One region of the Pseudocitrobacter sp. CD920760 genome, then DNA from elsewhere that is predicted to be linked to it. Evidence: predicted binding sites of a transcription regulator. Region 1 holds the regulator's gene; each other region holds the start of a gene.
The links. Region 1 encodes LexA, which represses DNA repair genes until DNA is damaged. Its sites were predicted from a motif close to TNCTGTATGTACATACAGNA; they were not measured.
Positions count from the first base shown of each region.

Region 2: the regulator LexA is predicted to act here: its motif matches at 5,548-5,567, upstream of uvrB (excinuclease ABC subunit UvrB).
Region 3: the regulator LexA is predicted to act here: its motif matches at 1,909-1,928, upstream of metR (HTH-type transcriptional regulator MetR).
Region 4: the regulator LexA is predicted to act here: its motif matches at 1,865-1,884, upstream of dinB (DNA polymerase IV).

Region 1 covers NZ_CM173490.1:298,628-306,060, forward strand. Annotated here, with positions in the region: gene plsB (glycerol-3-phosphate 1-O-acyltransferase PlsB) at 1-2,196, opposite strand, end outside; gene AC1MKH_RS01380 (diacylglycerol kinase) at 2,327-2,695, shown strand; gene lexA (transcriptional repressor LexA) at 2,805-3,413, shown strand; gene dinF (MATE family efflux transporter DinF) at 3,482-4,810, shown strand; gene AC1MKH_RS01395 (CsbD family protein) at 4,948-5,157, shown strand; gene zur (zinc uptake transcriptional repressor Zur) at 5,235-5,750, opposite strand; gene AC1MKH_RS01405 (conjugal transfer protein TraF) at 6,049-7,374, shown strand.
Region 2 covers NZ_CM173490.1:1,626,675-1,634,107, forward strand. Annotated here, with positions in the region: gene bioA (adenosylmethionine--8-amino-7-oxononanoate transaminase) at 1-499, opposite strand, end outside; gene bioB (biotin synthase BioB) at 584-1,624, shown strand; gene bioF (8-amino-7-oxononanoate synthase) at 1,621-2,778, shown strand; gene bioC (malonyl-ACP O-methyltransferase BioC) at 2,762-3,517, shown strand; gene bioD (dethiobiotin synthase) at 3,510-4,208, shown strand; gene AC1MKH_RS07440 (ABC transporter ATP-binding protein) at 4,174-4,896, opposite strand; gene uvrB (excinuclease ABC subunit UvrB) at 5,646-7,433, shown strand, end outside.
Region 3 covers NZ_CM173490.1:175,738-183,170, forward strand. Annotated here, with positions in the region: gene yigL (sugar/pyridoxal phosphate phosphatase YigL) at 1-51, shown strand, start outside; gene bioP (biotin transporter) at 137-1,036, shown strand; gene metR (HTH-type transcriptional regulator MetR) at 924-1,877, opposite strand; gene metE (5-methyltetrahydropteroyltriglutamate--homocysteine S-methyltransferase) at 1,995-4,256, shown strand; gene AC1MKH_RS00825 (dienelactone hydrolase family protein) at 4,300-5,109, opposite strand; gene udp (uridine phosphorylase) at 5,371-6,132, shown strand; gene rmuC (DNA recombination protein RmuC) at 6,270-7,433, shown strand, end outside.
Region 4 covers NZ_CM173490.1:985,807-993,239, forward strand. Annotated here, with positions in the region: gene nqrE (NADH:ubiquinone reductase (Na(+)-transporting) subunit E) at 1-270, shown strand, start outside; gene nqrF (NADH:ubiquinone reductase (Na(+)-transporting) subunit F) at 283-1,506, shown strand; gene nqrM ((Na+)-NQR maturation NqrM) at 1,509-1,724, shown strand; gene dinB (DNA polymerase IV) at 1,902-2,957, shown strand; gene AC1MKH_RS04520 (GNAT family N-acetyltransferase) at 2,960-3,403, shown strand; gene pepD (cytosol nonspecific dipeptidase) at 3,441-4,898, opposite strand; gene gpt (xanthine phosphoribosyltransferase) at 5,152-5,610, shown strand; gene frsA (esterase FrsA) at 5,717-6,961, shown strand; gene crl (sigma factor-binding protein Crl) at 7,019-7,420, shown strand.

The sequences.
Region 1 (7,433 bases):
GCTCTCTTTCTCCAGCGTACTACGGTTCATCGATGGGTTGGCGCTCAGCAGCCAGAACGTAATGGCATACCGTTGCAGCGTTTCACGCGCACCGGCGGCCAGCAGTTGCAGGGTGCGGGAGTGGGACGGATTAATATGCAGCTCATCGCCCTGACGGGTGATCAGCGCCTGGCGTTCCATCTCGTCAACCAGCGTATCAATCACCGACGCCAGCTCTGCTTTTTCCCAGCGCAGGAACAGCTCGGCCTTCAGCATCGGGTAGATCACCTCAACCATATTCTGCACATCCGCGCGCGAAACATGGCGATGCTGGGTCATGATGGTCGCCAGCAGCGACGGCATGATCAGCATATGGGCGATGTTGTTGCGGTAGTAAGTCATCAGCACCGCCTGCTCGCGCGGCAGAATGATGATATCGCCGATAGTGTCTTTCTCGACTTCGAACTTGTTCATCTGCAGCGCGTGGTCGATAAGCTCGCTGGCCGTCACGTTTGGCGTGGTGGCATCCGGCGAATACGGCGCATTGCGCAGCAGCGACAGGTAACAGTCCAACTGTTGAGTTAACTGCTCGCGGGTCAGAGAACGCTGACGAGACGCCAGCAGCGCGGTACAGCACAGGTTCATGGCGTTCGCCGCACCTGCGTTGTTAATGCGCACCATCAGTTCGGCGGCGATACCGTTCACCGTTGGCGTCAGCCAGGCCGGACGAATGGCTTCGATAGGATCGATAGATTCGCGCCACTCCGGTACGTGATGGTTCAGGTAGTTCATCAGCGGAATCGGCTCGCCGAAGTTCACATAGCCCTGGCCCAGGTTGCGCAGCTTGCTCAAGCCCTTGAGCATCTGCGGCAGGCTCTCTTTCTCTTTGGTCGCACCGCGCAGCTCTTTCGCGTACGTGCCCACTTCCATCACGTGCTCGTAACCGATGTAAATCGGCACCAGTGTGATAGGACGCGTACCGCCGCGCAGCATCGCCTGAATGGTCATCGACAGGGTGCCGGTTTTCGGGTCCAGCAAGCGGCCAGTACGGGAACGCCCGCCTTCCACAAAGTATTCAACGGAATAACCCCGGCTGAACAGCTCGCCGAGATATTCGCGGAACACGGTGGAGTAGAGTTTGTTGCCCTTAAAGGTACGGCGAATAAAGAACGCGCCCAGGCGACGGAAAATCGGGCCGGCTGGCCAGAAATTCAGGTTGATACCGGCAGCAATGTGCGGCGGCACCAGCCCCTGATGATAGAGCACGTAGGAGAGCAGCAGGTAGTCCATATGGCTACGGTGGCACGGCACATACACAATCTCGTGGCCGTCGTGCGCCAGCTGGCGAACGCGCTCGGCGTTGTGCACGTTGATACCCTGATAGAGACGGTTCCAGGTGAAGCCCAGAATGCGGTCCGTCAGGCGAATCATCTCGTAGGAGAAGTTGGCAGCAATCTCTTCCATCAGCGCGATGGCGTTTTGCTGTGCTTTTTCATGAGAGATTTTTTTGCTGCGCGCTTCATCTTCAACCGCTTTGGCAATCGCGCGCGAGGCGAGCAGCTTGTTGAAGAGATCCTGACGCGCTGGCAGGCGCGGGCCTACCGCGGCCAGACGCTGGCGGGCAAAGTGCATACGCGCCACGCGCGCCAGTTTTTGCGCGATAATTTTATCGGTACCGTGTTCATCGGCCATGCGGCGCAACGAGACGGACGGCGAGAAACGCACAAAGCTGTCGCGGCCGAGCCAGGAGACGGCGAAGAATTTCTGGATGCCGTTCAGCATGCGCAGCGGCGGGTTCACCTCGCCTTTCTCGCGCCCCGGACGACGACCAAACATCACCGACACCGGCACCATCTGCACGTCCAGATTCGGATTGCTGCGATGCAGATCGAGATAGTCGTGGAACAGCTTGATAGACTCTTCTTTCGGCGTGTAATAGGTGAACACGCGCGGGCCGCCATGGATAAACACATAGCGGGGCAGTAAGGTGCCGTCGATCTCCAGCGGCTCAAGCGGGTCTGGGAGATCGTGCGCCAGGCACTGGGCGCGCAAGGTCAGTAAGTCGGCCTTAGAGTTATAAGGCAGGACGTACATGATCGGGCGCGACGTATCGAGCCCCAATTCCTGGGCAGGCTCTGCCGGAATAGACTTGCTTTTTACCAGTATGCTTAATGGTAAATTCAGTAATTTGTAGTAAATTCGTGGCCAACCGGACATAAACGATGTAAAGCCTCTGGTTAATCATGCAAATGCGCGGCAAGAATATCAGAAAGTCAGCAGGATTTCTGTTCTACCGCCGATAACAGCTACTGTCATTGATGCGTATAACGCTAAAAGGTTCTATTTGATGGCCAATAATACCACTGGACTCACCCGAATTATCAAAGCGGCTGGTTATTCCTGGAAAGGTTTTCGCGCGGCGTGGGTAAACGAAGCCGCGTTCCGCCAGGAAGGGGTCGCCTCGGTTGTGGCCATTATCATCGCTTGCTGGCTGGACGTTGACGCCATTACCCGCGTCTTGCTGATAAGCTCCGTCCTTCTGGTGATGATAGTGGAAATTCTCAATAGTGCGCTGGAAGCGGTGGTTGACCGCATTGGTTCTGAATATCACGAACTCTCCGGGCGGGCGAAAGATATGGGTTCTGCGGCGGTATTGCTGGCGATTTTCGTCGCGGTGATGACCTGGGGCGTGCTGCTGTGGTCGCATTTCCACTGAGCCTCGCATAATCTGCGAAAACTCCTGTATTTTGTGTGTTTTGCGGTTCCAAAATAGCCGTTAACTGTATATACTCACAGCATAACTGTATATACACCCAGGGGGCGGAATGAAAGCGTTAACGACCAGGCAGCAAGAGGTGTTTGATCTCATCCGGGATCACATCAGCCAAACGGGCATGCCGCCAACGCGTGCGGAAATTGCTCAGCGCCTGGGGTTCCGTTCCCCGAATGCGGCGGAAGAGCATCTGAAAGCACTGGCGCGTAAAGGCGTCATTGAAATTGTTTCGGGCGCCTCGCGCGGCATTCGTCTGCTGGTGGAAGAAGAAACCGGCCTGCCGCTGATTGGCCGCGTTGCCGCCGGTGAGCCGCTGCTGGCACAGCAGCACATTGAAGGTCACTATCAGGTCGATCCTTCACTGTTCAAACCAAACGCTGACTTCCTGCTGCGGGTTAGCGGCATGTCGATGAAAGATATCGGCATTATGGACGGCGACCTGCTCGCGGTGCACAAAACCCAGGACGTGCGTAACGGTCAGGTGGTTGTTGCGCGTATCGACGAAGAAGTGACGGTAAAACGCCTGAAAAAACAGGGCAACGTCGTTGAACTGTTGCCGGAAAACAGCGAGTTTTCCCCGATTGTCGTCGATCTTCGCCGTCAGAACTTCTCCATTGAAGGGCTGGCCGTTGGCGTGATCCGCAACGGCGAATGGCTGTAATCCTCTCCCGATAACAACGGCGCATCATGCGCCGTTGTTCGTTCTCTTTTCTGTTCAGGTTCCTAACCATGTCGCTCTTCACGGCTGCCGACAAGGCATTATGGCGTCTCGCCCTCCCCATGATTTTCTCCAATATCACGGTTCCCTTACTGGGGCTGGTGGATACGGCGGTGATTGGTCATCTGGATAGCGCGGTCTATCTCGGCGGCGTGGCGATTGGCGCAACGGCAACCAGCTTCCTGTTTATGCTGCTGCTCTTTTTACGTATGAGTACCACCGGCTTAACTGCGCAGGCCTTCGGCGCGAAAGATCCCCTTCGGCTTGCCCGTGCGCTGGTGCAACCGCTGCTGCTGGCGCTGGGGGCAGGGTTACTTATCGTACTGTTCAAAGGTCCGCTGATTAATCTGGCGCTCACCGTTGTCGGCGGCAGCGATGCGGTGCTGGAGCAGGCGCGGCGCTTCCTTGAAATTCGCTGGTTAAGCGCGCCCGCCTCGCTGGCCAACCTGGTGTTGCTGGGCTGGTTGCTCGGCGTTCAGTACGCGCGTGCACCGGTAATTTTGCTGATCGTCGGCAACGTCCTGAACATCGTTCTCGATCTGTGGCTGGTGATGGGCCTGCATATGAACGTGCAGGGGGCGGCGCTGGCGACGGTGATTGCCGAATATGCCACGATGTTAATTGGCCTGCTGATGGCGCGTAAGGTGCTGGTGCTACGCGGTATTACATCTGAAATGCTGAAGACGGCCTGGCGCGGAAATATGCGCAGCCTGCTGGCGCTCAATCGCGACATTATGCTGCGCTCGTTACTGCTTCAGCTCTGCTTTGGCGCATTAACCGTATTTGGCGCGCGGCTGGGCAGCGATGTGGTGGCGGTCAATGCGGTACTGATGACCATGCTTACCTTCACCGCCTATGCGCTGGATGGCTTTGCCTATGCTGTGGAAGCGCACTCCGGGCAGGCTTATGGCGCGCGTGATGATAGCCAGTTACAGCAGGTCTGGCGCGCGGCCTGCCGACAGGCAGGCATTGTGGCGCTGGCGTTTGCGCTGGTGTACGCCCTGGCAGGTAGCCATATCGTGGCAATGTTGACGTCACTGCCGTCGTTGCAGCAGCTTGCCGATCGCTATGTGCTCTGGCAGGCAGTCTTGCCGGTAATCGGTGTCTGGTGTTATCTGCTGGATGGCATGTTTATTGGTGCGACACGGGGTGCGGAAATGCGTAACAGCATGGCCGTGGCTGCCGCCGGGTTCGCCTTAACGCTGCTGACGGTGCCGGTATTAGGCAACCATGGTTTATGGCTGGCACTGGCGGTATTCCTTGCGCTGCGTGGCCTGTCGCTGGCGGTTATCTGGCGTCGTCACTGGGAAAAAGGCACCTGGTTTTCGCCGCAGACATAACGGCGTGGATGGTTAAAGATTCTGAATAGTGAATCGTCAGCGATATCCTCTTCTACACTTATTATCACGTTCAGCAGAAATGAACGCCGAAGGACGAAGTGATATCTCATCCATGATCGAATGATAAGGAGCTGATGATGAACAAAGACGAACTCAGCGGTAACTGGAAACAGTTCAAAGGTAAAGCGAAAGAGAAATGGGGCAAACTGACCGACGATGACATGACCGTTATCGAAGGTAAACGCGATCAGCTGGTCGGTAAAATCCAGGAACGTTATGGATATGCCAAAGATCAGGCTGAGAAAGAAGTCAGCGATTGGGAAACCCGTAATGATTACCGTTGGTAATCTCGCTGATGCGTAACGCTTAACTCCCCTCAATAAGCGTTTCTACCCGCTGGTACAAGGATGTGCCAACCCTCGAATTACCGTGCCTTTTTCTTGATCTGAATGGTGTGGTCGTGGTGGCAATGCCCGTGTGAACTGCATGCCTCTACTTCCACACATTCTGCGCACAGACCGTGTGCTTCAATCACATTATGGCGTAACGCAAAGCCCATTCGTGCCGCGACCATATGCATAATATCTTCCACGCCTTCCGCACACTCTTCCTTCACCACGCCGCAGCGATCGCAGATAAACATCGCCGATGTATGCGTAGGTTGATCAAAAAGATGGCACAGCACATAGCTGTTGGTGGATTCCACCTTATGCACAAACCCTTGCTCGAGTAAGAATTCCAGCGCGCGATAAACGGTAGGCGGCTTAGCCTGCGGCTCTTTCACGCGTAATAGATCGAGAAGATCGTACGCGCTGATGGCACCCTGTTGCAGGCTCAACAGACGTAGCACTTCCAGACGCTGTGGAGTCAGGCGCACGCCGCGCTGCGCACACAGCTTTTCAGCCTGCGCCAACATATCTTGCGAAGTGGTCTTATCCATTTTGCGTCCTCGCGCTACGGGGGAAATAGACCTCTACTTTACCATGTTATGGCAAAAACACCGAGTGCCTGAATAATCGCCAACCTGAGGTAAATCCTAAACATCGCCATTTCTTGCCGACAACGCGAGAAAAGCTGGGAAGCGCTTTTGACCTCATCTATAAATAAAGCTGACGTTAATCATAATTATAAATTGCCAATAATCCTGACATATCCTGTGTTTTTTCCTCTTAATTCAACGCATTCACAGCAATAGTTCACCCTTATGCTTCATGGGTATGGGGCGTATTCACCTGCAAATGAACGGAATAACTGTGAAAAAAAACATTAGAAACACGATTCTCCCGCTTACGGCATCTTTGTTTATGGCAAATCAGGCGCATGCCGCCAACACCTGGTCAGAAGCGCGAAATGATGCGATGGGGGGCACCGGCGTGGCGTCGGCAAATTACGGGAGCGGCGTGCTGATTAACCCCGCGCTGTTGGCGAAAGCCAAACCGGACGATGACATTACGGTGATTCTTCCTGCCGTGGGTGCGCAAATTACCGATAAAGACAATCTTCAGGATGAAATCGACGAGATTAATGACAAAGTTAATAACTATCGCGGCGTACTTAATGACCTAACTTTGCAGGATATTCTGCTCGACCCACAGGGTACGTTAGGGCAGTTTCAGGGCGCGGCAGGCGATCTGGCCAGCGAGCTGGATTATCTGAAGGGCAAAACCGCGCGCGCCAGCGGAGGGGCAGGGATTGCCGTCAGCATTCCAAACGACGTGCTGTCGGTGGCGTTTGTCACCAAAGCCTATGCCCATGGGCGGGTGAGTTCCGCTATCGATCAAGGTGATATTGATTACCTGAGAGGAATTGAAGGCAGCCAGACGACGGCGATTACTGAGGCCGGAAAAGCCGTGGTGGGGGGCTCGGATGAAATCACCAAACACCTTAATTCAACAGCTTCAGGGCGCGTGGCGATTGTCTCTGACTACGGCGTCGCGGTGGCGCGGCAATTTGAGCTGGGCGATGTGCCCGTTTCGGTCGGCATCACGCCAAAGCTGCAAAAAACCTGGCTCTATAACTACACCACCTCTATCTACAACTATGACAGCAGTGACTGGAACAGCAGCCGCTACCGCAACGATGATACCGGCTTTAACGTCGATGCCGGTATTGCGGCTGACTTTGGCGAGAACTGGACGGTGGGCGTGAGCGGGCAAAACCTGATCTCCCGGGATATCGACACCAAAGATGTCTTTATCACCAATGGTGAAACGGGCGTGACGACCAACTATAAAGACACCTACCAGATCCGCCCGCTGGTGACCGCTGGGGTGGCGTGGCATAACGATTTGGTGACGGTGAGTGCCGATGGCGATTTGACCGAAACAAAAGGGTTTAAAAGCGAGGATAACTCGCAGTATGTTGGCGTCGGGGCGGAAGTTCGCCCACTCGACTGGCTCGCCGTGCGCGCTGGTTATCGTGCGGACGTGAAGAATAATGACAGTAATGTCTTCACCGGCGGTGTGGGTTTCGCGCCGTTTAACCGCGTGCATGTCGACCTGATGGGGCTGGTTGGTGAAGATGAAACCTGGGGGGCTGGCGCGCAGTTAAGCGTCACGTTCTGAGCCTTTTGCCGGATGCGCTACGCTTATCCGGCCTACCCGGTAGATGCCCCCGTAGGCCC
Region 2 (7,433 bases), 1.3 Mb from region 1:
CTTTCCACAGGCTGTGCATGGAGTTGTCCGGGTCGCAGACCGACATCGCGCCAAAGGTATCGCCATGATAACCGTTGCGGAAGGTCAGAAAACGCTGGCGCGGCTCGCCTTTAGCCTGCCAGTACTGCAATGCCATTTTCATCGCCACTTCCACCGCGACGGACCCGGAGTCGGCGAGGAAAACGCATTCCAGTGATTCTGGGGTCATCGCCACCAGCTTGCGGCATAGCGCCACTGCGCTGGGATGCGTAATGCCGCCGAACATCACGTGCGACATCTGGTCAATCTGCGCTTTCATCGCCGCATTCAGACGCGGGTGATTGTAGCCGTGGATGGCGGCCCACCACGACGACATGCCGTCCACCAGCTGTTCGCCGCTCGCCAGCTGTAGCTCGCAGCCGTGCGCGGAAACCACCGGATACACGGGAAGCGGGGCGCTCATGGAAGTGTAGGGGTGCCAGATATGCTGTTGATCGAAGGCGAGATCGTCCGTTGTCATAATCGACTTGTAAACCATTTTGAAAAGTTTTAGGTTTACGAGTATAAACCGATCCGAAAATTAACAAAACCCCCGGAGAAGCCAATGGCTAACCCTTTACGCTGGACAATGTCGCAGGTCACCGAACTTTTTGAAAAACCATTGCTTGATTTGCTGTTTGAAGCGCAGCAGATCCATCGTCAGCATTTTGACCCACGCCAGGTGCAGGTCAGCACCCTGTTGTCGATTAAAACCGGCGCATGCCCGGAAGATTGCAAATATTGCCCGCAAAGCTCGCGTTATAAAACCGGGCTGGAGAGCGAGCGCCTGATGGAAGTGGAGCAGGTGCTGGATTCTGCCCGCAAGGCGAAGCTTGCCGGTTCTACCCGTTTCTGCATGGGCGCGGCGTGGAAAAACCCGCACGAGCGCGATATGCCTTACCTTGAACAAATGGTGCAGGGCGTGAAGGAGATGGGTCTGGAGGCCTGTATGACGCTCGGTACCTTGTCCGACACGCAGGCGCAGCGCCTGGCTTCGGCGGGGCTCGATTACTACAACCACAACCTGGACACCTCGCCAGAATTCTACGGCAATATCATCACCACCCGCAGCTATCAGGAACGCCTCGATACGCTGGATAAAGTGCGTGATGCCGGCATCAAAGTCTGTTCCGGCGGGATTGTTGGCCTTGGCGAAACGGTCACCGATCGCGCGGGGCTGCTGCTGCAACTGGCGAACCTGCCGACGCCGCCGGAAAGTGTACCCATCAACATGCTGGTGAAGGTGAAGGGCACGCCGCTGGCGGACAACGACGACGTTGATGCCTTTGATTTCATTCGCACTATCGCCGTGGCGCGCATCATGATGCCGACCTCGCACGTGCGACTGTCCGCCGGTCGCGAGCAGATGAACGAACAAACTCAGGCGATGTGCTTTATGGCCGGGGCCAACTCGATTTTCTACGGCTGCAAACTGCTGACGACGCCGAACCCGGAAGAAGATAAAGATCTGCAACTGTTCCGCAAGCTGGGCCTGAACCCGGAACAAACCACCGTTACTGCGGGCGATAACGAACAGCAGCAGCGTCTGGAGCAGGCGCTGATGACCCCGGATACCGAAACGTATTACAACGCGGCGGCGGTATGAGCTGGCAGCAACGCATCGATAGCGCTTTAGCACAACGGCGTGAGGCTGATGCTTTTCGTCGTCGTGTGCCGCTGGCTCAGGGCGCCGGGCGCTGGCTGGAGTGTGAAGGTCAACGCTATCGCAATTTTTCCAGTAACGACTATCTGGGGATGAGCCAGCATCCTAAGGTGATCCGCGCCTGGCAACAGGGCGCGGAACAGTACGGCACAGGCAGCGGCGGCTCGGGCCACGTCACCGGATTCAGTCATGCCCATCGCGAGCTGGAAGCAGAACTGGCCCAGTGGTTGGGCTACCCGCGCGCGCTGCTGTTTATGTCTGGTTTCGCCGCGAATCAGGCGGTGATCGCCGCGCTGATGAGTGATAAAGACAGGATCGTTGCCGATCGTTTAAGTCACGCCTCGCTGCTGGAAGCCGCAGCGTTAAGCCCGGCGGCGTTGCGCCGTTTTCAGCACAACGACAGCCTGCATCTGACGCGGTTGCTAAGCAGCCCCATTGAGGGGCAGCAACTGGTGGTCACCGAAGGTGTGTTTAGCATGGACGGCGATAGTGCGCCGTTGGCAAACGTCGCAGAGGTGACAACGCAAGCAGGCGCGTGGTTGATGGTGGATGACGCGCACGGTATCGGCGTGAAGGGCGAGCAGGGGCGGGGAAGTTGTTGGCAACAGGGCGTGCGCCCTGAGTTGCTGGTGGTGACTTTTGGTAAAGCCTTTGGCCTGAGCGGTGCGGCGGTGCTGTGTAGCGACTCGCTGGCCGATTATCTGCTGCAGTTTGCCCGTCATCTGATTTACAGCACCTCGATGCCCCCGGCGCAGGCCGTGGCGCTGCGGGCATCTCTTGAGGTGATTCGCAGCGGCGAGGGCGATGAGCGGCGGGAAGTCCTGGCGCAGCATATCGCCCGCTTTCGCGCGGGCGCGCAGGGGCTGGACTATCAGCTCACGCCATCGGAGAGCGCCATTCAGCCGCTGATTGTCGGGGAGAATGCGCGCACGTTGTCCCTGGCGCAAACGCTGCGTGAAAAAGGCTGTTGGGTGACGGCAATCCGCCCACCTACCGTACCCGCCGGAACCGCGCGTTTGCGCTTAACGCTGACGGCGGCGCATACGCGTGAAGATATCGATACTCTGCTGGAGGTGCTGCATGGCGTCCGTGAATAAACAGGCGGTGGCGGCGGCCTTTGGCCGGGCGGCAGCGCATTATCACCAGTTTAACGAACTTCAGCGCCAGAGCGCGGCGCATCTGCTCGAACAACTCCCGGTGCGGGCGTTTGCCCGTGTGCTGGACGCAGGCTGCGGCCCCGGTAGCTATAGCCGCTACTGGCGTGAGCGGGGGAGCGAAGTGACCGCGCTGGATCTCTCCGCTGATATGCTTGCGCAGGCGCGCCAGCAGCAGGCGGCACAGCACTACTTGCTGGCGGATATCGAAGCCATTCCCTTGCCTGATGCCGGGTTTGACCTGGTGTGGAGCAATCTTGCTGTGCAGTGGTGCAGCGATATCCGCATTGCGCTGGCCGAGCTTTATCGCCAGTTGCGCCCCGGTGGCGTGCTGGCCTTCACCACGCTGACCGCCGGATCGTTACCCGAGCTGAATCAGGCCTGGCAGGCCGTGGATGCGCATCCCCATGCGAACCGTTTTCTGCCGGAAGAGACGCTACGACAGGCGCAGGCGAGCTGGCCCCAGCACAGTAGCGCACGCTCGATGACTCTGCTGTTTCCCGATGCCCTGAGCGCGATGCGCTCTCTGAAGGGGATCGGCGCGACGCATCTGCATGAAGGTCGGGCGCGCGAGCCGTTAACCCGCAGCAAACTACAGCAGTTGCAACTGGCATGGCCAAAAATTCAGGGGCAATGCCCGCTGACCTACCATCTTTTTTCTGGAGTCATTACTCGTGATTGAACGTTATTTTGTTACCGGCACCGACACGGAAGTGGGGAAAACGGTGGCCAGCACGGCGCTGCTACAGGCCGCTCGGGCACTCGGATACCGGACAGCAGGCTACAAACCCGTCGCCTCTGGCAGTGACGAAACGCCTGATGGGCTGCGCAACAGTGATGCGCTGGCATTGCAGCGCAATAGCGTGCTGCCGCTGGCGTACGAGCGGGTGAACCCGTACACCTTTGCTGAACCCACGTCGCCACACATTATCAGCGAGGTGGAACAGCGCCCGATTGAGGCTGATGTGATGTCGGCGGGTCTTCGCACGCTGGAAGCGCAGGCGGATTGGGTGTTAGTGGAAGGGGCTGGTGGTTGGTATACGCCGCTGTCGCCCCATCTGACGTTCGCGGATTGGGTGCAACGCGAGCAGTTGCCGGTGATTCTGGTGGTCGGAATGAAACTGGGCTGCATCAACCATGCACTCCTGACCGTGCAGGCCGTTAAGCAGGCGGGCCTGCATCTGGCGGGCTGGATAGCCAACGATGTTGAGCAGCCAGGGAAGCGTCACCAGCCCTATCTGGCGACGCTGCAACGGATGATTGATGCGCCGATGCTGGGCGAAATTCCCTGGCTGGGCGCGACGCTGGTAGAGCACGACCTTGGACAGTATCTTGACCTCACAGCCCTGACTCAGGCGTCATCCACGCTTTAATCATCTGTTCATCCAACTGCGCCACACCGCCCTGGGCCACGTTTCTGCCGCGATGCAACAGGCAGAAACGGTCCGCCACGCGCTGAATAAACGGTAACTGCTGTTCCGCCAGCAATATCGTCAAGCCAATCTCCCGATTCAGGCGCAGGAGCAAATCCCCCAGCCGATGGATAAATGCGTGGCCCACGCCGCGTGTCGGCTCATCCAAAATCAGCAGCTGTGGCCGCGTGACCATTGCACAGGCTACAGCCAGTTGATAACGATCGTCCTCCGTGAGTGCGGAGCCCTTAAGTTGTCTGACAGCATACAGAGAGGGGAAGAGCGCGTAAATTTCCGGACTCACCGTTCCGCTGCTTTCACCCGCCGCCTTGAGGGCAATCAGCAAATTCTCTTCCACGCTAAGCTGCGAAAAAATACGTTTATCCTGAGGGACATAACCGATCCCAAGCGTGGTGCGCCGCACGGGTGAAAGGGGCATTAAATCGCAGGGGGGCGAACCGGTTTGTTGCCAAATCATGCTGCCGCTTTCAATGGGTTGATGGCCGGTAATACAGTTCACCAGCGTGGTCTTCCCCGTACCTGGAAGGCCGATTAAACAGGTGCATTCGCCGGAAGCCAGTTCGAGGTCGATGTTCCAGAGCGTGTGCTGGTTTCCGTAGAAATGATTGACTGCATGCAAACTCAACATCGTGTTCTCCTCAAGCCAAAGGACAGGGTCACGAAAGAAGATTGCAATTCTCTTGCCAGAACAGGTTTTCCTCAGCATAACGGCTGATTTTTAAGAATTAACTTAAGAAATAGAGGTGAAGCGGAGTAAGCGTGATGCACAGCACTGGCGCAAAAAACAGCGAGTGTTGAGCGAAAATTATACGAAAATGTGAGGGCTGTCACGCAGAAACCACATGATGATTTTCGCTGATAAAAATCAAAAATTAACGATAAAAAATTTTTACCCGCCGCTTTTGGGTCGATCGGCGAAAACGCCCGAGTGACAGGGGATAGGGGCTCCAGACACTTATCCACTATTCCTGTGGATAACCTTGTGTATTAGAGTTAGAAAACCTGCGGAAGGCGAGAGAATACGCGGCTTGCCAGTAAATTGATGCGAAACGCGGCTTTTCAATCTTTCCTTTTATTATCAGTAAGATGAATAAAAGCAATGGCAGAGGTTGGCGCGCGACTCACTGACATAAAAGTTTAATGACACATATTGACAAATGTTAAAACAGAAAAAGTTCTGGGGATAACCTCCTCAGGGCGTTTTTTTATCCTGCCAGAGCGCAAATTTCAGTCGCTACGCATGGATTCAGGACGGCGTAACAGTAATACCATAATGCGCTACTGTTTTTATATCCAGTGTTTTTTGTTGGCAAATTTAGCGCCGGGGAGTAGAATTAATCACCTGCCCGATCAACCCGCCACCAGGTAGCTTTGTTCATGAGTAAACCGTTCAAATTACATTCGGCCTTTCAACCCTCTGGCGACCAGCCTGATGCCATCGCGCGCCTGAAAGAAGGGCTGGAAGATGGTCTCGCGCATCAAACGCTATTGGGGGTAACCGGCTCGGGGAAAACCTTCACCGTGGCCAACGTCATTGCCGATCTCCAGCGCCCAACGATGGTGCTTGCGCCAAACAAAACGCTGGCGGCGCAGCTTTATGGTGAGATGAAAGAGTTTTTCCCCGAAAACGCCGTTGAGTTTTTCGTCTCCTACTACGATTACTATCAGCCGGAAGCCTACGTTCCCAGTTCAGATACCTTTATCGAGAAAGATGCCTCGGTAAACGAACACATTGAACAGATGCGTTTGTCGGCGACCAAAGCCTTGCTTGAGCGCCGCGATGTCATCGTGGTGGCTTCCGTGTCGGCAATTTACGGGTTGGGCGACCCGGATCTCTACCTCAAAATGATGCTGCATTTGACGGTCGGCATGATTATCGACCAGCGCGCCATTCTGCGCCGTCTGGCCGAGCTGCAATACGCGCGCAACGATCAGGCATTCCAGCGCGGTACCTTCCGTGTACGTGGCGAAGTCATCGACATCTTCCCGGCAGAATCAGACGACCTTGCGCTTCGCGTTGAACTGTTTGATGAAGAGGTCGAACGCCTGTCACTGTTTGACCCGCTGACCGGCCATGTTGAATCTACTATCCAGCGCTTCACGGTCTATCCAAAAACGCACTACGTTACCCCGCGTGAGCGCATCGTGCAGGCAATGGAAGAGATCAAAGACGAACTGGTTGAGCGTCGTAAGGTGCTGCTGGAAAACAACAAACTGCTCGAAGAGCAGCGGTTAAGTCAGCGCACGCAGTTTGACCTCGAAATGATGAATGAACTGGGCTACTGCTCGGGCATTGAAAACTACTCGCGCTACCTCTCTGGGCGTGGGCCGGGCGAGCCACCGCCAACGTTGTTTGACTACCTTCCGGCGGACGGCCTGCTGGTCATCGATGAATCCCACGTGACCATCCCGCAAATTGGCGGCATGTATCGCGGCGACCGGGCGCGTAAAGAGACGCTGGTGGAGTACGGTTTCCGTCTGCCGTCGGCCCTTGATAACCGCCCGCTAAAGTTTGAAGAATTTGAAGCCCTCGCGCCGCAAACGATTTACGTGTCTGCGACGCCGGGTAACTACGAGCTTGAGAAATCCGGCGACGAAGTTATCGATCAGGTGGTGCGTCCTACTGGTCTGCTTGATCCGGTCATTGAAGTGCGTCCGGTCGCGACCCAGGTCGATGATCTGCTGTCAGAAATTCGCCTGCGCTCCGCCATTAACGAGCGCGTACTGGTCACGACGCTGACCAAGCGGATGGCGGAAGATCTCACCGAGTATCTTGAAGAGCACGGTGAGCGGGTGCGCTATTTGCACTCGGACATCGATACCGTCGAACGTATGGAAATCATTCGCGATCTGCGTCTTGGCGAGTTCGATGTGCTGGTGGGCATCAACCTGCTGCGAGAAGGTCTCGATATGCCAGAAGTGTCGCTGGTGGCGATTCTGGATGCCGATAAAGAGGGCTTTCTGCGTTCCGAGCGTTCGCTTATCCAGACCATCGGTCGTGCTGCGCGTAACATCAACGGTAAGGCGATTCTGTACGGCGATAAAATCACGCCATCAATGGCGAAGGCTATTGGTGAAACCGAACGTCGTCGCGAGAAGCAGCAGCGCTACAACGAAGAGCACGGCATTGTTCCGCAGGGTCTGAACAAGAAAGTGGTCGATATT
Region 3 (7,433 bases), 120 kb from region 1:
AACGCGGATGACGCGGTGCCGCACTACCTGCGTAAGCTCTATCTTGATTAAAAAATGACGACTGAGTATTTATTGCTCAGTCGTCAACCGTTCTCTTCGCTACAATGCGTGTTCATCTTCCTGAGAGACATTCATTGTGGCGCTACTCATTATCACCACTATTCTGTGGGCCTTCTCTTTTAGCTTTTACGGTGAGTACCTTGCCGGTCACGTTGACAGCTATTTTGCCGTACTGGTGCGCGTTGGTCTGGCAGCACTCGTATTTCTGCCGTTTCTGCGTACCCGTGGCAACAGCCTGAAAACGGTCGGCTTGTATATGCTGGTGGGCGCGATGCAGCTTGGCGTGATGTATATGCTCAGCTTCCGCGCGTATCTCTACCTGACGGTGTCCGAACTGTTGCTGTTTACCGTGTTGACGCCGCTCTATATCACCCTGATTTATGACCTGATGAGCAAGCGTCGCCTGCGCTGGGGCTATGCGTTCAGCGCGTTGCTGGCGGTGATTGGCGCCGGGATTATCCGTTACGATCAGGTGACGGACCATTTCTGGACCGGCCTGCTGCTGGTGCAACTCTCCAATATCACCTTTGCGATTGGCATGGTGGGTTACAAACGTCTGATGGAAACCCGCCCAATGCCGCAGCATAACGCGTTTGCGTGGTTCTATCTTGGCGCGTTTTTGGTGGCGATTGTGGCGTGGTCGCTGCTGGGCAACACCCAGAAGATGCCGGAGACCACGCTGCAATGGAGCATTCTGGTCTTTCTTGGCGTGGTGGCTTCCGGGATTGGTTACTTCATGTGGAACTACGGCGCGACCCAGGTGGATGCCGGAACGCTGGGCATTATGAACAATATGCACGTGCCGGCGGGGCTATTGGTTAACCTGGCTATCTGGCATCAACAGCCGCACTGGCCGACATTCATTACAGGCGCGCTGGTGATCCTGGCGTCGCTGTGGGTACATCGAAAGTGGGTCGCTCCGCGCTCTTCACGAACGGAAGATGATCGCACGCGTGGTTCCGCGCTGAACGAATAAACGCCTCCGTGACCGGCTGACGCTGCTCGCCATCGCGTACGGCGGCGTACAGTCGGCTCCACAAGCCTTCACCCAGGGTTTTGGTGACCACCAGACCCTGGCGTTCGAAACTCTCTACCACCCAATGCGGCAGCGCGGCAATCCCCATGCGGGCGGCAACCATCTGAATCAACAATAACGTGTTATCGACGCTTTTCAGCGATGGGCTGATGCCCGCCGGCTGCAGGAAGTGACGCCAGATATCCAGGCGCGAGCGCTGCACCGGATAAATCAGCAGCGTTTCGCTGGCGAGATCTTCCGGTGTAATGCGCGTTTTTGCCGCCAGTGGATGGTCAGGCGCGATAACCAGACGCACCTCATAATCAAACATCGGCGAATAGTGCAGCCCGCTGCGCGGCAGAATATCGGAGGTCATGACCAGATCCAGCTCGCCCTGCTGAAGTGCGGGTTGTGGGTCAAACGTGACGCCGGATTTAAAATCCATCTCAACCTGCGGCCAGTTTTTATGGAAGTTTTCCAGTGCAGGCGTCAGCCATTGAATGCAGCTATGACACTCAATGGCAATGCGCAGACGCGTTTGCTGCGGCTCGTTGCAGGCCTGAAGCGCCTGACTGATTTGCGGCAGCACCTGGTTTGCCAACTGGAGCAGGATCTCGCCCTGCGGCGTAAAGCGCAGCGGCTGGCTCTTACGTACAAATAGCCGAAAGCCAAGGCGCTGTTCCAGATCGCTGAACTGGTGGGAAAGGGCGGATTGGGTCTGATGCAGCGTGGCCGCCGCAGCGGCGAGCGACCCGCAGTTCCGCAACGCTTGTAGCGTCTTCAGATGTTTAACTTCGATCATGAAAGTCCTTCACTTCGGCATGAACAATTTGCGCTTGAGGAATATACAGTAACCGCCAATTATGGATGTGTAAACATCTGGACGTCTAAATCATGAAAATTCCATAAGGGGCATACCATGACAATTCTCAATCACACCCTCGGTTTCCCTCGCGTTGGCCTGCGCCGCGAGCTGAAAAAAGCGCAAGAAAGCTACTGGGCGGGGAATTCGACTCAGGAAGAACTGCTGTCGGTTGGGCGTGAACTGCGCGCGCGTCACTGGGAGCAGCAGAAACAGGCCGGTATCGACCTGCTGCCGGTGGGCGATTTTGCCTGGTACGACCATGTTCTGACGACCAGCCTGATGCTGGGCAACGTTCCGGCTCGTCATCAGAACAGCGATGGATCGGTGGATATCGACACCCTGTTCCGTATTGGCCGTGGGCGTGCCCCCACCGGCGAACCAGCGGCGGCAGCGGAAATGACCAAATGGTTTAATACCAACTATCACTACATGGTGCCGGAGTTCGTCAAAGGCCAGCAGTTCAAACTGATCTGGACACAGCTGCTGGAGGAAGTGGATGAAGCGCTGGCGTTGGGCCACCAGGTGAAGCCCGTTCTGCTGGGGCCGGTGACCTATCTGTGGTTGGGTAAGGTCAAAGGCGAGGCATTTGACCGTCTGAACCTGCTCAAAGATATTCTGCCGGTTTATCAGCATGTGCTGAGTGCGCTGGCAAAACGCGGTATTGAGTGGGTACAGATTGATGAACCGGCGCTGGTGCTGGAACTGCCGCAGGCGTGGCGGGAAGCTTATCAATCCGCCTATGACGCTCTTCAGGGGCAGGTGAAATTGCTGCTGACGACTTACTTTGAAGGCGTCACACCTAACCTGGATACCCTTACTGCTCTGCCGATCCAGGGCCTGCATGTTGACCTGGTTCATGGCAAAGATGATGTTGCCGAACTGCATAAGCGCTTGCCTGCCGACTGGCTGCTCTCCGCCGGGTTGATTAACGGACGTAACGTCTGGCGCGCCGATCTTACGGAAAAATATACACAAATTCGCGAGATCGTCGGCAAACGCTCACTGTGGGTGGCATCGTCCTGCTCGCTGCTGCACAGCCCGATCGATCTGAGCGTGGAAACGCGTCTGGATGCGGAGGTGAAAAGCTGGTTTGCCTTCGCTCTGCAAAAATGTGAAGAACTGGCGCTGTTGCGCGATGCGCTCAATAGCGGTGATACGTCTGCGCTGGCAGCGTGGAGCGCCCCGATTCAGGCGCGTCGTCACTCAACCCGCGTTCATAATGCGGCGGTAGCAAAACGTCTGGCGGCCATTACCGCGCAGGATAGCCAGCGTGCAAATGCTTATGACGTGCGAGCGCAAGCCCAGCGTGCGCGTTTTAACCTGCCTGCCTGGCCGACCACCACGATTGGTTCCTTCCCGCAAACCACGGAAATTCGCACCCTGCGCCTGGATTTCAAAAAGGGTAATCTTGATGCCAACAACTACCGCACGGGCATTGCGGAACAGATTAAACAGGCCATTGTGGAGCAGGAACGTTTAGGGCTTGATGTGCTGGTCCACGGCGAAGCTGAGCGTAATGACATGGTGGAATACTTTGGCGAACATCTGGACGGTTTTGTCTTTACGCAAAACGGCTGGGTGCAGAGCTACGGTTCCCGCTGTGTGAAACCGCCGATTGTTATTGGTGACGTCAGCCGCCCGGCTCCGATCACCGTGGAGTGGGCGAAATACGCGCAGTCGCTGACCGACAAGCCAGTGAAAGGGATGCTCACGGGGCCGGTGACGATTCTCTGCTGGTCCTTCCCGCGTGAAGACGTGAGCCGTGAAACCATCGCCAAACAGATTGCGCTGGCGCTGCGTGATGAAGTGGCGGACCTGGAAGCCGCTGGAATTGGCATCATCCAGATTGACGAACCGGCACTGCGCGAAGGCTTACCGCTGCGCCGCAGCGACTGGGACGCGTATCTCCAGTGGGGCGTGGAAGCCTTCCGTATCAACGCCGCCGTGGCGAAAGATGACACGCAAATCCACACGCATATGTGTTACTGCGAGTTCAACGACATCATGGATTCGATTGCGGCGCTGGATGCAGACGTCATCACTATCGAAACCTCGCGTTCCGATATGGAGTTGCTGGAATCATTTGAAGAGTTTGATTACCCGAACGAAATCGGGCCTGGCGTGTATGACATTCATTCACCGAACGTGCCGAGCGTGGAGTGGATTGAAGCGCTGCTGAAGAAAGCCGAACAGCGCATCCCGGCGGAACGCCTGTGGGTCAACCCGGACTGTGGCCTGAAAACCCGCGGCTGGCCAGAGACCCGCGCGGCGCTGGCGAACATGGTGCGGGCGGCGCAGAATTTGCGTAAGGGGTAAAGTGTACTGGCCCGGTAAGCGAACGCATTACCGGGCAAAATCCTTATTTTTTCCCACCATACTGCTTAAACCACTCCAGCATGCGCTGCCAGCCATCTTTCGCCGATTCTTCATGATAACTTGGACGATAATCCGCATTAAACGCATGCCCGGCGTCCGGGTAAACAATAATATCCGCTTTGGCATTGGCGGCGCGCAGTGCGTGACGCATGGTTTCCACGGTATCAACCGGAATGCCAGTATCCTGACCGCCGTATAAACCCAGTACCGGTGCATTGAGATCGACGGCGATATCGACAGGATGTTTCGGTGAATTCAGTGATTTATCGCCCAGCAATTTTCCATACCACGCGACGGCGGCTTTTAACTGCGGGTTATGTGCAGCATACAGCCAGGCGATGCGGCCCCCCCAGCAGAAGCCGGTGATCATCAGGCGACTGGCATCCCCACCATTGCGTGATGCCCAGTTGGCAACGTGGTCAAGATCGGCCAGCACCTGTGCGTCAGGTACTTTCGTGACCAGGTTATTAAAGAGGGTCGGGATATCGGCATAGTCGTTCGGATCGCCCTGACGGAAATAGAGCTCCGGCGCGATGGCCAGATAGCCTTCTAAGGCCAGTCGGCGACAAACATCGCGGATGTGTTCATGGACGCCAAAAATCTCCTGCACTACGATTACCACCGGAAGTGGGCCATCGCTGTGCTTTGGACGCGCGTGATACGCGGGTAGCTGATCGCCCTGAGAGGGGATCGATGTTTCGCCAGCGGTAATTTCGGCCTCTGGTGTGCGAACAGCTGTTGTTGCGTGAGGTGATGCGGCAGGTGCAAACCCAGGTTGGTTGTTGGTGGTCATGGCATTCTCCGTACCTTTAAATGAGCCTTTAGCGCTTCTGTGATGTTCTTTAATATAGATAAATCACAGTGCCTGAATACGGGCGATTTTTGTGCAACCCCAGAAGATATAACTTGTTAATGTGATGTAAATCACTTTCCTGATGGAATCTTATGCAAGATTTTTAATTCTTGGTGATGGTGGTCACGAAATATTGTCATGGTCTTCTGTAAAGTGGCTTTTTGCTTCTTCTGACAAAACCGATCCACAGAGGAGTTTTCTATGTCTAAGTCTGATGTTTTTCATCTCGGCCTCACTAAAAACGATTTACAAGGGGCTACGCTGGCTATCGTCCCTGGCGATCCAGAGCGTGTGGAAAAGATCGCCGCGCTGATGGAAAAGCCGGTCAAACTGGCATCACATCGCGAATTTACCTCCTGGCATGCTGAGCTTGATGGCAAGCCGGTGATTGTGTGCTCTACCGGTATCGGCGGCCCGTCTACTTCTATTGCCGTTGAAGAGCTGGCGCAGCTGGGCATCCGCACTTTCCTGCGCGTCGGTACCACCGGGGCGATTCAGCCGCATATCAACGTAGGCGACGTGCTGGTCACCACCGCATCCGTTCGTCTGGACGGTGCGAGTCTGCACTTTGCGCCGATGGAATATCCGGCTGTGGCTGATTTCGACTGCACCACCGCGCTGGTTGCGGCGGCCAAAGAGATTGGCGCGACCACGCACGTTGGCGTAACCGCGTCCTCCGACACCTTCTATCCGGGTCAGGAACGCTACGATACCTTCTCTGGCCGCGTGGTTAGCCGCTTCAAAGGCTCCATGGAAGAGTGGCAGTCGATGGGCGTGATGAACTACGAGATGGAATCCGCGACGCTGCTGACCATGTGTTCCAGCCAGGGGCTGCGCGCAGGGATGGTCGCGGGCGTGATTGTGAACCGTACTCAGCAGGAGATCCCGAACGCTGAGACGATGAAACAAACCGAAAGCCACGCGGTGAAAATCGTTGTGGAAGCGGCACGCCGCCTGCTGTAATCCTTCTTCTCTTCTTAAAGGCCGACACGTTCGGCCTTTTTCAATTTGCGTACCTCCTCGCAGGAAAAACCTTTCCAACTGGACATCTATACAGCACAATTCTATTTTTGCCGTAAGTCGTTCATGCAGGGGGCATTGTGGATATCGCCATTCTTATTTATTTTCTGGTTGCACTGGCGGGCGTTGCGCTGGGTTGGCTGGCCGCGAGCTATCGCGTCGCGCAGCAGCGGGCGGAACAGCTGGCCGAAGAGCGTGATATCTACGGCGAGCTGAGCGCTGCGAAGCAACAGCTGGCGCAGAACGCGCACTGGCGCGAGGAGTGCGAGCTGCTGAATAATGAACTGCGTAGCCTGCGTGAAATCAATACCTCGCTGGAAGCCGATTTGCGTGAAGTGACCACGCGGCTGGAAGCCACGCAGCATCATGCGGAAGACAAAATTCGCCAGATGATCAACAGCGAGCAGCGCCTGAGCGAGCAGTTCGAAAACCTGGCCAACCGTATCTTTGAACACAGCAATCGTCGGGTGGATGAGCAAAACCGTCAAAGCCTCAACAGTTTACTTACCCCGTTGCGCGAGCAGCTTGACGGCTTTCGCCGCCAGGTGCAGGACAGTTTTGGCCAGGAAGCAAAAGAGCGCCACACGCTGGCCCATGAAATTCGTAACCTGCAACAGCTGAATGAACAGATGACGCGTGAAGCCGTCAACCTGACGCGCGCGTTAAAAGGCGACAATAAAACTCAGGGCAACTGGGGCGAAGTGGTGCTGACGCGCGTGCTGGAAGCCTCTGGCCTGCGTGAAGGTTACGAATACGAAACTCAGGTTAGTATCGAAACCGATACCCGCGCCCGCATGCAGCCGGACGTCATCGTTCGCCTGCCACAGGGAAAAGATGTGGTGGTCGATGCCAAAATGACGCTGGTGGCTTATGAACGCTACTTCAATGCCGAAGATGACGTCACCCGCGAGCTGGCATTGCAGGAGCACATCGCCGCTGTGCGAAACCATATTCGCCTGCTGGGGCGCAAAGATTATCAGCAGCTTCCGGGGCTGCGAACGCTGGACTACGTCCTGATGTTTATCCCTGTTGAACCTGCCTTTTTGCTGGCATTAGACCGACAGCCCGAACTGATCAATGAAGCTTTAAAAAATAACATTATGCTGGTAAGTCCTACCACTTTGTTGGTAGCGCTACGCACCATTGCTAATCTCTGGCGCTATGAACACCAGAGCCGCAATGCGCAGCAAATCGCCGAGCGGGCCAGCCGTCTGTACGACAAAATGCGCCTGTTTATTGATGAT
Region 4 (7,433 bases), 690 kb from region 1:
GGGATCTTCCTGCCGCTTATCACCGTGAACTGCGCCATCTTTGGCGGCGTGTCGTTTATGGTTCAGCGCGACTATAACTTTGGCGAATCTATCGTCTACGGTTTCGGCTCCGGGATTGGCTGGATGCTGGCCATTGTCGCCATGGCTGGTCTTCGCGAAAAAATGAAATACTCAAACGTCCCTGCGGGTTTGCAGGGCTTAGGGATCACCTTTATCACCACCGGTTTGATGGCGCTTGGCTTTATGTCGTTCTCCGGCGTGCAGCTATAAGGGGCGAAGAAAATGGAAATTATACTTGGCGTGGCCATGTTCACCCTCATCGTACTGGCGCTGTCGGTGCTGATCCTGTTTGCCAAATCGAAATTGGTGAACTCGGGCGATGTGGTGATTGAAATCAACAACGAAGCCGACCGACAGATCCGCACGCCGGCGGGCGACAAGCTGCTGAATACGCTCTCCAGCAACGGGATTTTCGTCTCGTCCGCATGCGGCGGCGGCGGCTCCTGCGGCCAGTGCCGCGTGAAAATTAAAGAAGGGGGCGGTGACATCCTGCCGACCGAACTGGCGCATATCACCAAACGCGAAGCCAAAGAGGGCTGCCGTCTGGCGTGTCAGGTCGCGGTGAAGCAGGACATGAAAATTGAACTGCCGGATGAGATCTTTGGTGTCAAAAAATGGGAATGCGAGGTTATCTCTAATGATAACAAAGCGACGTTTATCAAAGAGCTGAAGCTGGCGATCCCGGAAGGTGAGGTCGTACCGTTCCGCGCGGGGGGCTATATTCAGATTGAATGTCCATCGCATAAGGTTGCGTACGCCGATTTTGACGTGCCAGATGAGTACCGTTCCGACTGGGATAAATTCAATCTTTTCCGTTACGTTTCTGAGGTAAAAGAACCGACGGTGCGCGCCTACTCAATGGCGAACTATCCGGAGGAGAAGGGCATCATCATGCTCAACGTGCGTATTGCCACGCCGCCGCCGAGCGTGCCGGATGCGCCGCCGGGGATTATGTCCTCTTACATCTGGTCGCTGAAAGCGGGCGATAAAGTGACGATTTCCGGGCCGTTTGGTGAGTTCTTTGCCAAAGACACGGACGCCGAGATGGTCTTCATCGGCGGCGGAGCCGGGATGGCGCCGATGCGCTCGCATATTTTCGACCAGCTTAAACGCCTGCACAGCAAGCGGAAAATCAGCTTCTGGTACGGGGCGCGTTCGTTGCGTGAAATGTTCTATCAGGACGAATTCGAACAACTGGCGCGTGACAACCCGAACTTCACCTTCCACATCGCGCTATCGGACGCGCTGCCGGAAGACAACTGGACGGGTTACACGGGCTTTATCCATAATGTTCTGTATGAAAACTATCTGCGCGACCATCCGGCCCCGGAAGATTGTGAGTTCTATATGTGTGGGCCGCCGATGATGAACGCGGCTGTCATCAAAATGCTCAAAGACCTGGGCGTGGAAGATGAAAACATCATGCTCGATGATTTTGGAGGCTGATGATGCTCACGGTATTTCTGGCGACGTTTGCGATTTTCGCGCTGGTGATCCTCGGCATGTCGCTGGGGTACATCATTAAGCGCAAAAGTATCCAGGGCAGCTGTGGCGGGATTACCTCGCTGGGGCTGGAGAAAGTCTGCGACTGCCCGGAGCCCTGTGATGCGCGCAAAAAGCGCATGGCGCGCGAAGCGTTGCAACAGCAGAAGAGGATTTTGTAAACCCTCGCAAGCTGCGTGCATTAATGCCCGGTGGCGCTTCGCTTACCGGGCCTACCTATCACTCGAGCAGTAGGCCGGATCAGGCGTAGCCGTCATCCGGCAATGCAGACTGTTTTCTCTCTTCTCACGCCCTCTAATTATACTGTATACTTGTCCAGTAACATCCGGGGGCTATGTATGCGCAAAATTATCCACGTCGATATGGACTGCTTCTTCGCAGCGGTAGAGATGCGCGATAATCCTGCGCTGCGCGACATCCCCATCGCCATTGGCGGCAGCCGTGAACGACGCGGCGTCATCAGCACCGCCAACTACCCGGCGCGGAAATTCGGCGTACGTAGCGCAATGCCCACCGGCATGGCGCTTAAGCTTTGCCCGCACCTCACGCTTTTACCAGGCCGTTTTGACGCCTACAAAGAAGCCTCTGAGCACATCCGTGAAATCTTCTCTCGCTACACCTCGCTGATTGAACCCTTGTCGCTGGATGAAGCCTATCTCGACGTCAGCGACAGCGTGCACTGCCATGGTTCTGCCACGCTTATTGCGCAGGAAATTCGGCAGACTATCTTCAACGAATTACATCTCACGGCTTCCGCAGGCATCGCCCCGGTAAAGTTTCTCGCCAAAATCGCCTTCGATCTCAACAAACCCAACGGCCAGTTTGTTCTCACACCCGCCGACGTTCCCGCGTTCCTGAAAACATTGCCGCTGGAAAAAATCCCCGGCGTCGGCAAAGTTTCGGCTGCGAAGCTCGAAAGTATGGGGCTGAAAACCTGCGAAGACGTGCAGAAAAGCGATCTCGCCATGCTGTTGAAACGCTTTGGTAAATTTGGCCGCATATTATGGGAACGCAGCCAGGGCATTGATGAGCGCGCCATCAATAACGAACGGCTGCGAAAATCGATCGGCGTGGAACGCACACTGGCGGAAGATATTCACGACTGGTCAGCGTGTGAAGCGATTATCGAACGTCTCTACCCGGAGCTGGAGCGACGGCTGGCGAAGGTCAAACCCGACCTGCTGATTGCCCGCCAGGGCGTGAAACTCAAATTTAATGACTTCCAGCTCACGACTCAGGAACACGTCTGGCCGCGTCTGAACAAAGAAGACCTGATCGCCACCGCCTACAAAACCTGGCACGAACGCCGTGCCGGGCGCGGTGTCCGGCTGGTGGGGCTGCACGTTACGCTGCTTGATCCACAACTTGAAAGACAACTGGTGTTAGGACTTTAATCATGAACATTCGCCCCTGGCAGCCGCATGAACTGCCGCAACTGAGCCAGATTTTCCTGCGCGCGGTCCACGAAACCGCCAGTCAGCACTATTCCCCCGCGCAAATTGCCGCCTGGGGTCAGGTGGATGATGTGCAGTGGCGGCAGAAATTAGCCTCTTCCGTGGTGCTGGTCGCGGAGGCTGATGGCAAGGTTGTCGGTTTTATCACCGCCGTTGGTCATTACATCGACCTGCTTTTTGTCTCGCCAGATTACGCGCGGCAGGGGATTGCCGGGGCGCTGTTACGAGCATTGCTGGCGAAAATGTTGCCGGGAAAAGTGACCGTTGCGGCGAGCATTACGGCAAAACCGTTCTTTGAAGGTCAGGGATTTGTGCTGGTGCGCGAGCAAAATGTTGAGGCGCGGGGAGAGTGGTTTATTAATTACCTGATGGCGCGAGAGGTATAAAAAGCCGGGCAGTGATTGCCGCCCGGCTTAACGGATATTACTTCGCCGGAATCGCTTTCAGCAGTTCAGTCAGAAGCCGCCAGTAATGACCCACGCTTTCGATATGAACCTGCTCATCCGGGGAGTGCGGGCCCGTAATGGTTGGCCCGATGGAGACCATGTCCATTTCCGGATACGGTTTTTTGAACAGACCGCATTCCAGACCTGCGTGGATAACCTGAATGTTCGGCGTCTTGTTGAACAGACGCTGATAGGTTTCACGCACCAGATGCATCACCGGAGAGTTTGCGTCCGGCTGCCAGCCAGGGTAGCTACCTTTGGCTTCGGTTTTCGCGCCAGCCAGTTTACCCAGTGAATCCAGCATGCTGACCACATATTCTTTACCGGTGTCGATAAGCGAACGAATCAGGCAGTGGATTTCCACGTTGTCGTCAGTCATAGTCACAACGCCGACGTTCAGAGAGGTTTCAACCACGCCTTTTGCCACGTCAGAGTTGCGGATCACACCGTTCGGCGTAGCGTTCAGCAGGCGAACGAAAGCATCGCGAGACTGCGCGGTCAGCGCGGCTTTATCGTTGCTGACGGACTCCAGCAGCACGGTCAGGTTCTTCTCTTTCTCAGCCAGCTCGTTTTTCAGGATATCCTGATATTGGCCAACCAGCGCTTTCAGAGATTCTACTTTATCCGCCGCCACGGCAACGGTAGAGAAGGCTTCACGCGGAATGGCGTTACGCAGCGTACCACCGTTGAAATCAACCAGACGCAGATCCAGCTCTTCCGCGTGTCCTGCCAGGAAACGTACCAGCAGTTTGTTGGCGTTGCCCAGGCCGACATGAATTTCGCCGCCGGAATGGCCGCCTTTCAGGCCTTTCAGCGTCAGCTTAAAGCTCTGGAAGCCTGCCGGAATGGCTTCGCGATCGAGGTGCAGGTTGGAGGTAAAATCGATACCGCCCGCGCAACCCATGTAGATTTCACCCTCTTCTTCAGAGTCGGTGTTAATCAGGATATCCGCCTGTAACCAGTTGGCTTTCAGGCCGAACGCGCCGTCCATGCCCGCTTCTTCGGTCATGGTCAGCAGCACTTCTAGCGGGCCGTGCTCAACCTTATCGTCAGCCAGTACCGCCAGCGCGGAAGCCATACCGATACCGTTGTCGGCGCCCAGCGTGGTGCCGCGGGCTTTCACCCACTCGCCATCGATATACGGCTGGATTGGATCTTTAGTGAAGTCATGAACGGTATCGTTATTTTTCTGCGGCACCATATCGAGGTGCGCCTGCAGAACGACCGGTTTGCGGTTTTCCATTCCGGCGGTTGCACCTTTACGAATCAGAATGTTACCGACTTCGTCGCGTTCCGTATGGAAACCTTTTTCTTTCGCCCAGCCGATGATGTGTTCAGCCAGTTGCTCTTCGTGATAAGACGGGTGAGGAATAGAACAAATTTTGGCAAAAATATCCCACAGCGGTTGCGGGGAGAGTTGAGACAGTTCCGACACGATGAGTCTCCTTACGGCGTTATGCATCTGGAATAAGAGTAATAAATAGCGAAACAGACACCACAAGCTGCGCTTGCGAGATAGGGTCGAGAATACCACTTTCTGTATCATCTGGTAGAACAAACCACGGAAAAAGAGGGGCAGAGTGCCCTTAAGGCTGGTTTTTAGTGCGTCAGATCTCTATAATCTCGCGCAACCTATTTCCCCCTTGAACACTTTTTAAGCCGTATAACACAGGCTGGGATATTTTCACATGAGCGAAAAATACGTCGTCACCTGGGACATGTTGCAGATTCACGCCCGCAAACTGGCAAGCCGTCTGTTACCTGTTGAACAGTGGAAAGGCATCATTGCCGTTAGCCGTGGGGGTCTGGTACCAGGCGCTCTGCTGGCACGTGAACTGGGCATTCGTCATGTTGATACCGTTTGCATCTCCAGCTACGACCACGACAACCAGCGCGAGCTGACCGTCCTGAAACGCGCTGAAGGCGACGGTGAAGGCTTTATCGTGATCGACGACCTGGTTGATACCGGCGGCACCGCAGTGGCTATCCGCGAAATGTATCCTAAAGCCCACTTCGTCACCATCTTCGCTAAACCGGCTGGTCGTCCGCTGGTTGACGATTATGTGATTGATATCCCGCAGGATACCTGGATTGAACAGCCGTGGGATATGGGTGTGGTCTTCGTACCGCCTATTGCTGGCCGTTAATCCCTGCAATAAATGCGATTCCAGCGCCCGGCAATGCCGGGCGTTGTTTTTTTTACTGCCCGGCGCGGTACAATAGTCCAAAGCTCGTATTCATGGAGATCATGCGATGTCAGAGGCGAATCTTAGCGAAACCCTGTTCAAACCGCGTTTCAAACACCCTGAAACCTCCACGCTGGTGCGTCGATTTAACGCGGGGAGCGATCCTGCGGTGCAGTCTGCGCTTGACGGTAAAACCGTCCCACACTGGTATCGCATGATTAACCGCCTGATGTGGATCTGGCGCGGTATCTCGCCGCAGGAAATTCTTGATGTGCAGGCGCGCATCGTGATGAGCCAGGCCGAGCGCACCGACGAAGGCATGCTCGACACGGTGGTCGGCTATCGCGGTGGCAACTGGATCTACGAATGGTCAACTCAGGCGATGCAGTGGCAGCAAAAAGCGACGCAGGAAGATGACCCGCTGCTCAGCGGCCGCCACTGGCTGCACGCCTCCAATCTCTACAGCATTGCGGCCTATCCTCACCTGAAAGGCGATGAACTTGCCGAACAGGCGCAGGTGCTGGCCAATCGCGCTTATGCCGAAGCGGCTAAACGTCTGCCGGGTGAAATGCGCGAGCTGGACATTCCTGTTCCAGGCGGAGCGCCGGTCAGCGCGTTCCTGCACATGCCAAAAGGCGACGGCCCGTTTCCGACGGTGCTGATGTGCGGCGGGCTCGACGGCCTGCAAATTGATTACTACAGCTTATATGAACACTACTTCGCGCCGCTGGGCATTGCGATGCTGACGCTGGATATGCCATCGATTGGCGGTTCATCGAAGTGGAAGCTCACTCAGGACTCCAGTCAGCTGCATCAGCACTTGCTGCGCGAATTGCCGAACATTCCGTGGGTCGATCACACGCGCGTTGCGGCGTTTGGCTTCCGCTTCGGCGCGAACGTGGCGGTGCGCCTGGCGTATCTCGAATCTCAGCGCCTGCGCGGCGTGGCCTGCCTGGGCCCCATCGTTCACTGCCTGTTGAACGATCCGCTGCGTCAGGGCCGCGTGCCGGAAATGTATCTTGATGTGCTGGCTTCGCGTCTGGGCATGCATGATGCCTCTGATGAAGCGCTGCGTATCGAACTCAATCGTTACTCGCTGAAAACACAGGGTTTGCTGGGCCGCCGTTGCCCCACACCGATGCTGTCTGGCTACTGGAATAACGATCCGTTCAGCCCGGAAGAGGAGTCGCGCCTTATCGTTTCCTCCTCGTCAGAGGGTAAACTTCTGAACGTGCCGTTTAACCCGGTGTACCGCAATTTTGACAAAGCACTGAAAGAAATTGCAGGGTGGATCAATAATAGATTTAGTTAATAGATTGCTAAATTTTATTGATTTGGTAAAACAGTTGCATCACCAAAGGAGATCGCAATGACGTTACCGAGTGGACACCCGAAGAGCAGACTGATTAAAAAACTCACTGCGCTAGGCCCTTACATCCGTGAGGAGCAGTGTGAAGAGAACCGCTTCTTTTTCGATTGCCTTGCTGTATGTGTGAACGTTAAGCCAGCGCCTGAAAGCCGTGAATTCTGGGGATGGTGGATGGAAATGGAAGCGCAGGCGGACCGTTTCACCTACAGCTACCAGTTTGGTCTGTTCAATAAAGATGGCAAATGGCAGGCGACGGCGATTAACGATCCTGAAATTAATGAGCGCGTAGAGCAAACGTTACGCGGGTTTCACGAACGAGCACGCGAGTTACTGGCAACATTAGACCTGAAGCTGGAACCGGCAGAAGGTTTTGACGACGAGCCGATGCGTTTATCTGCTTAAGGCGATGAGAGTA